DNA from 2 places in the Sporosarcina sp. QA0331 genome. Region 1 is predicted to be linked to the other one. Evidence: riboswitches for the same ligand, from Rfam matches in the RefSeq annotation. Region 1 holds a riboswitch; the other holds the start of a gene.
What was found. A riboswitch is a leader RNA that binds a small molecule or an ion and turns the genes downstream of it on or off. The one in region 1 is predicted to bind cyclic di-GMP.
Positions count from the first base shown of each region.

Region 2: it holds a riboswitch for cyclic di-GMP, as region 1 does, so the genes downstream of both, AC0L13_RS21080 (methyl-accepting chemotaxis protein) here and AC0L13_RS03210 (response regulator) in region 1, are expected to answer to the same signal.

Region 1 covers NZ_CM147850.1:645,385-648,801, reverse strand. Annotated here, with positions in the region: gene AC0L13_RS03220 (LysR family transcriptional regulator) at 1-438, shown strand, start outside; gene AC0L13_RS03215 (hypothetical protein) at 543-974, shown strand; cyclic di-GMP riboswitch class II at 1,194-1,276, shown strand; gene AC0L13_RS03210 (response regulator) at 1,327-1,980, shown strand; gene AC0L13_RS03205 (hypothetical protein) at 2,145-2,465, shown strand; gene AC0L13_RS03200 (TrmB family transcriptional regulator) at 2,489-3,295, shown strand; gene AC0L13_RS03195 (cyclase family protein) at 3,388-3,417, shown strand, end outside.
Region 2 covers NZ_CM147850.1:4,143,753-4,147,169, forward strand. Annotated here, with positions in the region: gene AC0L13_RS21070 (SDR family NAD(P)-dependent oxidoreductase) at 1-323, opposite strand, end outside; gene AC0L13_RS21075 (TetR/AcrR family transcriptional regulator) at 391-966, opposite strand; cyclic di-GMP riboswitch class I at 1,268-1,353, shown strand; gene AC0L13_RS21080 (methyl-accepting chemotaxis protein) at 1,454-3,181, shown strand; gene AC0L13_RS21085 (SDR family NAD(P)-dependent oxidoreductase) at 3,193-3,417, shown strand, end outside.

The DNA of each region.
Region 1 (3,417 bases):
TATGATCATCTGTACGATGAGTACAATTACATCGTCATCCCGCCAAATCACCCATTGTATAAAAAAAGCCCACTACCGGACGAGGAGTTCAATCCTTCCTTGTTGGATGGGCAAAAATTCATATTAGCAAAACCGGGACTCGGACTACGTCGTTTCACCAACCAAGTATTTTCGGAATATCATATTCACCCAAAAATCGTATTGGAAACATCCAATACGGAAAACGCATTACGATTAGCAAATAAAGGCGTCGCCATTACGATTGTTCCTCAAAGTGTTATCGAAAGTGCCGCTGTAAAGGTAGAAGCCAATTTGTATCCTCTCAAGGATCCAGCATTTAAAAGCAAGATCGTTCTCAGCTATCGGAGAAACGCTCAACAAACCCCTGCCTCTACAGTGTTTATCGAGATGGCGAGGGAGAAGTTTCCTTTGCAGTGAAGAGGGAGTGATTTCAACAGACCAATCACTAGCCCATAAAACCCACTCCATTCGTTTCAAATGCCGTATTTTCGCGAGCCACCCCTTCTTGAGGAGGATGTTGGATGGCGACTACTAAACTTACATTAATGGAAGCGTATATGATTGAAACACTACGCAGCAATGGCATATCAAATGAGGAGCTGCTAACTCAACTCGAGCAAAGGGACAGCAGTTCTTGGGAACGCATCAATCCAAATTATTATTATGGTGATTTGATTTCACTTTATCAGCAAGATAAAAATGCTTTTGCATCAATCCTAGTGGACGGATATCAAGTGAAATTCATTACCATAAGAGGGCTTCTGGAGTTGAAATTCAAAAAAAACGCCGGGAAAGATTACTCGTTGACAGATGAGGGCATGAAACAGTTGAAAGTGAGTGAGAGTGAGTTAGAAACACTGAAGCAGTTCCTCTCACAAAACTGGACAATTACGGAATTGCCGTTGAAAACAGAAGATGAAATGAAAGAAATTACCATACTGAATGGCAGATGATTTGAGCTGCTGATATGAATAGAATCAGGAATAGCCTCTTGTATACGTCGTCGCATGACACAAGTATACATGAGGCTTTTTGTGCTCATTATCGCGCGTGGAATGTTCATGAAACAACCAGAATTTATGAATATTAACATTCCTCAGTATTCAACATTCAAAGACGTCCCTATACTAAATGTAAGGATTTTGTATACTTATTTAAAAATGTCACTCTATGCATACATAGGAGACTATGAACTATATCCTTTATGTGGGCACCTTGGATATAGGGAGTCAGTGGTGCAACCGGCCCTGTTTCTTCGGGACATTTTTAATGTTCCTACATTTTAGGCGAGGGGGCTTTCTATCGATGAAAATTGTATTGGCGAATGATCAACTGCTCATTCGCAAAGGGCTCGTCTTGACCCTGTCATTGCCTAGCGGGCTCGACGTGGTTGGTGAAGCAAAAAACAAGCAAGAATCTCTTCAGTTAATTCGAAAAGAACATCCGGATTTGCTAATTACCGATTTCATGTTAGGGCACGAAAGCGGTTTGGAAATAATCGCTGAAGCGAAGCGGCTCAATGTCGCCTGCAAATTTGCAATCTTGACCGATTTACAGGACCTTCTCCTGTTCAATCATGCAAGGAAAATGGGCGTGGATGGATTCATATCGTTACAAGCAGATCCCGACGAACTCATTTACGCGCTTCATCTGATTCAGCGAGGAAGGAAGTATTATGATCCCGATATGATTGACTTGCTGATCCAGTCACAGAGGGAGCCGCTAGTAGACAACCGTCCACTCGAACAATTGACCGTAAAGGAAAAGGAAGTGTTGGAAAAGTTGGGGATGGCATACTCTAATAAACAAATTGCCAACAGCCTGTTCATTACGGAGCACACGGTAAAGAAACATGTCAGCCAAATCTTGGCTAAGCTTTGTCTTGGCGACCGCACACAGGCCGCCCTTTACGCAAACGAGACTGGATTAGTGCAATACCAGTTTGATCTGCCTGTTTGATAGTGGTATCTAGATGACAAAAGAGAGCCGACCCACGGGCTCTCTTTTGCGTTTTATAAGACAGAAATCATGTAGACAATAAATTTACAGAAGTGTAAAATTAGGAATAATCGGTAATTATAGATTACTTTTATATAATTGCACCTGAATAGGAGGGAAAATTGATGACGGTTCTTCTTTCTGCAAAAACAAAGTTACCGCAACCCCTTTCGGATAGCGTTAACAGAACAAGATTGCATGACAAATTTCATAATGGTACCTTCAAAAAGGTGACCATTCTTCGGGCTCCTGCAGGCTATGGCAAAACAACGCTGATCAGCCAATGGCTAAAAACCTTGCATCACGATCAGGTCGCCTATCTAGCCATCGATTCTTCTGACAATGATTCATCCCGCTTTTGGGCATATGTTTTCCACGCTGTTTCGAAAGCGTGCCAATCGGATGTCGATCTGACATTAGCCCCTGACTTACTACAACCATGGTAGTAGTATTAATCCAGGTGATAAAAATGAATATTGACAAAACAAACTCAACTCTAAAAAGATATGGATTTACGGAATATGAAGCTAAAATCTATGTTGCTTTATTACAATCTAATCCATTAAACGGAAATGAAATCGCTATTAAATCGGGCGTTCCCAGCCCGAAAGTGTATGAAAATCTAAATCGAATGTGTGAAAAAGAAGTTGTCTTTCCGGTTTTAGACGGCAATTACTCAATCAAAAAATTATATTCTCCCCTTCCTTATAAGGAATTATTACGAAAGATAGAATTGGACTTCCAAAACGATACCGCTTTTATGGAAAGCCAATTTAAAGTGATCTCCAATCAGATGAAACCAGATTGGTCGGAACTTTATCATTTGGATGGGTATGTATCTTCCATTGATTCTTTAAGGAATATGATCCAATCCACAGAACAAACAATTTACCTTAGTTGCTGGAACAGTGAATTGGAGCTTTTATGGGATGACTTACTTGAAGCGTTTAAGAAGGGGGTTCGAGTAATCTCCATTCTATTCGATGGCACTGATAAGAAGATTCCATGGTTGCATTTCACCCATCACCAAGGTGAATTCTCCGACCGCAGGCATACGGGAGAACTTTCATGTGTATTAGATGAAAAAAGTGTCTTTATACTTCATTCTGCTGAGGGAAATGCACATGCCATTATATCCAGTCATACAGCGTTAACCCGGACTACACTCAACTATATTCGACACGATATTTATATCAATCAAGTTGTTAATCACTTCCATGATGAATTAGCAGCTAAATATGGTGAAAATTTTGTAGGGCTTTTAGATATTTTTTGAGAAGGTATCACCGATTTATCGTTAATTATAAAAAAGGGGGAGAAAGGAGGATCGTTGGTCGTTTTTACTTTAGTCCAATTTCGAAAGGGGTTTTGAGAGTGGGAGCTCAAATTATCGATTTA
Region 2 (3,417 bases), 660 kb from region 1:
TCAACCAATACAAGCTTTGATTTTTGGATTTCCGCCGCTTTTAAAACATTTTCGATGAAAGGGATGAGTTTATTCTCCCATTCCTGATAAGGGATATTAGCTGCTTGGTAAATGACATCGACATTTTCAGATGCGGCCATGAGATCTTGTAAATTAAAAACATCCCCGGCTTGAATGGTGATTTCCTGACGCCCATCATACAAACGTTTCAGTTTCTGCTCCGAACGGGCGAATGCCGTCACTTCCACACCTCTGCTAATCAATTCATTCACAATCGAATATCCCATTCCGCCGGAAGCTCCCAACACTAGTGCTCTTTTCATAAAAATCCCCCTAGTTCATTATTTGACCACTGTTCAAATGGAGTGAAAAAAGAAAGCCAATAGATGGCTAACTTTGAAAGATACCTTTCAACAAAAACTGGACGTGTGCCTTTGCCATATCCAACACATCTTCGTATTGGACGACATGCCGCAAATAGTGTGTGACAAATCCATGCAAGGATAAGAAAATAGACCAAATCTCGTGAATCGAGAGCTGCTTCTCACTCAAACTATGTACGGTTTGAGCAAACAATTCATACGTTTTGTTCGGGCCTTGATTGATAAAGTTCAGCACTTCTTCGTCTTTGATTAAAAACATGATTTCATAATGGCTTTGATGATTTAAACCAAACTCGATATAGCCGAGCAAGATGGCTTCAAGTTTTTCCCGCGGGGCCAGAGGGGCTTGTGCGAGCTCCTTTAACTTTTGTTCCAACATGCTGAAATGCTCTTCCACCAGTGCATAAAATAGCTCTGCCTTATTTGTAAAATGATAATATATGGCTCCATGACTATAACCGAGCTCTTTCGCTATTTGCCGCATCGAAACGTGCTGATATCCTTTTACGATGAATAAGTCTCTTGCAGCTTCCATGATCATCTCTTGAGTCAGATCACGTTGCGCAGATTTCCGTGATGACATAGTACCTCCTCATTTGACCGCTGTTCAAATAAATAGTAACTAGTTTTAAAAGTATTGTCAATTGTTTATTCGGAATGGGCAATAAATCGGGGAGGTGTTTGCGAATTGTAGTATAATTTTTTTACTTACCCGCTTTTATATAAGAAATAGATTAAATTTAACTGGATCAAAAGTGCGATACTGCAATTAACTTTTTCAATAACAATAATCCTGTAGTAGATAGTGCTAATGTAATTATTTGTTTTAGAAAAAATAGTACTTTTTATTGCCTATTCTGAAAATCTATGGTACTATTTTCAAGTAATATAGTTGGCAAACCTTTCGAAAGAGAGGGACGCAAAGCTCCGGGTCTAAAGCAATTATTGCTATGATGGCTGAGCCGCATGAAACTAGATTTTTTTCTGGTTTTTTATTTTGCCTATTTCTCAATTTGAAATGGGTATTTTTTATTGCATAAAATATTTACAAATGGAGGAGCAGAAAAGGTATGCGTTTGTTAAAAAACATTCCGCTTAAATTCAAATTATTGCTTACTGTTTTTGCAATTGTTATCGCTTTGTTCGCTGTCACAACGGTCCAAAGCATTTCTCAGTTGAAAAATCAGCTGGAAAGCGATCTGGAGCAAGAGCTGACAAGCGTCGGTCTATTGACGGCAATGCAGTTGGATGCGAAAGATGTAGAAAAGGTTTTTAACGCAAAAGGGGAATCTGATACCGACTTTTTAAAGGTCCAGAATCAGTTGGATCATATTTTGGAACAGCAAGGCATTATGTTTTGGAGCTATATTTGGAAAATGGAAGATGGCGGTGTTAACACTGTTGGCTATACGAATAATTTGAACGAAGTGTATGAAGTCGGCGAATTGTTCACTGATATTGCACCCGAACATATGACAGCTGCAGAGCAGGCGATCGAAAATGGCAAGCCGGCAGTCACCAGTATTTTTGAAGACACTTTTGGGTCGTGGAGAACGGTATTTAGTCCAATACAGGATCAAAAAGGCAATACAATCGCTGTCTTGGGCATCGATTACTCAGCCGACTATATCGAAGCGACCATTAAAAAAAGCATTACGAAGCAAATTGTCATCGCAGTTATCGGGCTTGTTATTTTATTTGCAGTTTTATTCTTTACGATTATCCGTTTGCTCAGCCCATTGAACAAAGCGGTTCTCATTGCCAATCAAGTAGCAGGCGGCGATTTGCGTGATGTGGAATTGGATGAATCAAAAGATGAAGTCGGAAAACTGTCTGGCTCCATTAAAGAGATGGTATCCAATTTGCAGCACGTCATTATGAATATCCGAAACACATCAAATATCGTTGCATCGTCTGCAACACAGCTTACAACTACTGCTGAAGAGTCTTATCGCAATGCGACGAATGTTTCGAAAGAAATCGATCATCTTGCGAAAAACGCTGAAACGACGATGGTCATGACAGTGGAGACAGCTTCTGCTATGGAAGAGTCTGCAACGAGCATTCAACGTATCGCAGAATCTGCACATACCGTTTCCGAATCGTCGTATTTTACTTCAAACGCTGCGAAAGAAGGAAATGAAGTCATTCAGCAAGTCATTGACCAAATGCAATTGATCAATGAGTCTGTCAATCAAATTGATGAAACGATACAAGGCTTGAATGAAAACTCAAACCGCATTAGCGACATTGTAGATTTTATTACAGCTATTGCGGAACAAACGAATTTGTTGGCTTTGAACGCTGCGATAGAGGCGGCAAGAGCTGGTGAACATGGAAAAGGCTTCGCTGTTGTAGCGGGAGAAGTAAAGAAATTGGCGGAGCAATCAGCGCATTCAGCTTCCGAAATCTATAAGCTCATTAATCATATTCAATCCAACTCAAATGACTCTCTTTTAGTAATGGAAAAAGGGAAAGAGAATGTGCGCGTCGGATTGGATCAAACAGCGAAAGCCGGAGACATCTTCAAAGAGATTGTTCTTTCTGCTGAGCAAGTTGCGGATCAAATCCAAGAAATTTCGGCTGCATCACAAGAGATTTCAGCTTCTTCAGAAGAAGTGGCCGCGTCGGTAACGAATATGAAAATAGCATCAGAGCAATCGGCTGATCTGTCGATTAACGTTTCGAAATTGACGAATGAACAAGTGAGATCAATGGAAGAAGTGATTGAGGCTTCCGCATCATTGGATAAAACTGCGGAAGAACTCCAGTCATTGATCAAACGATTCGAATTATGAGGTGAAGTGAAATGAAGTTAGGTCTTGAAGGGAAAAACGTGCTCGTAACAGGCGCAAGTATGGGAATCGGAAAAGCGATTGCCCTCCAATTTGCCGAGAACGGAGCAAACGTTTTGATTAATTATATCGGTGATCAGGAAGTAGCCGAGCAAACTCGCCAAGAAGTCGAAAAACACGGTGTCCGTGCATTGACGTACCTTGCAGATGTATCCGAATCAAGCCAAGTTCGTGAAATG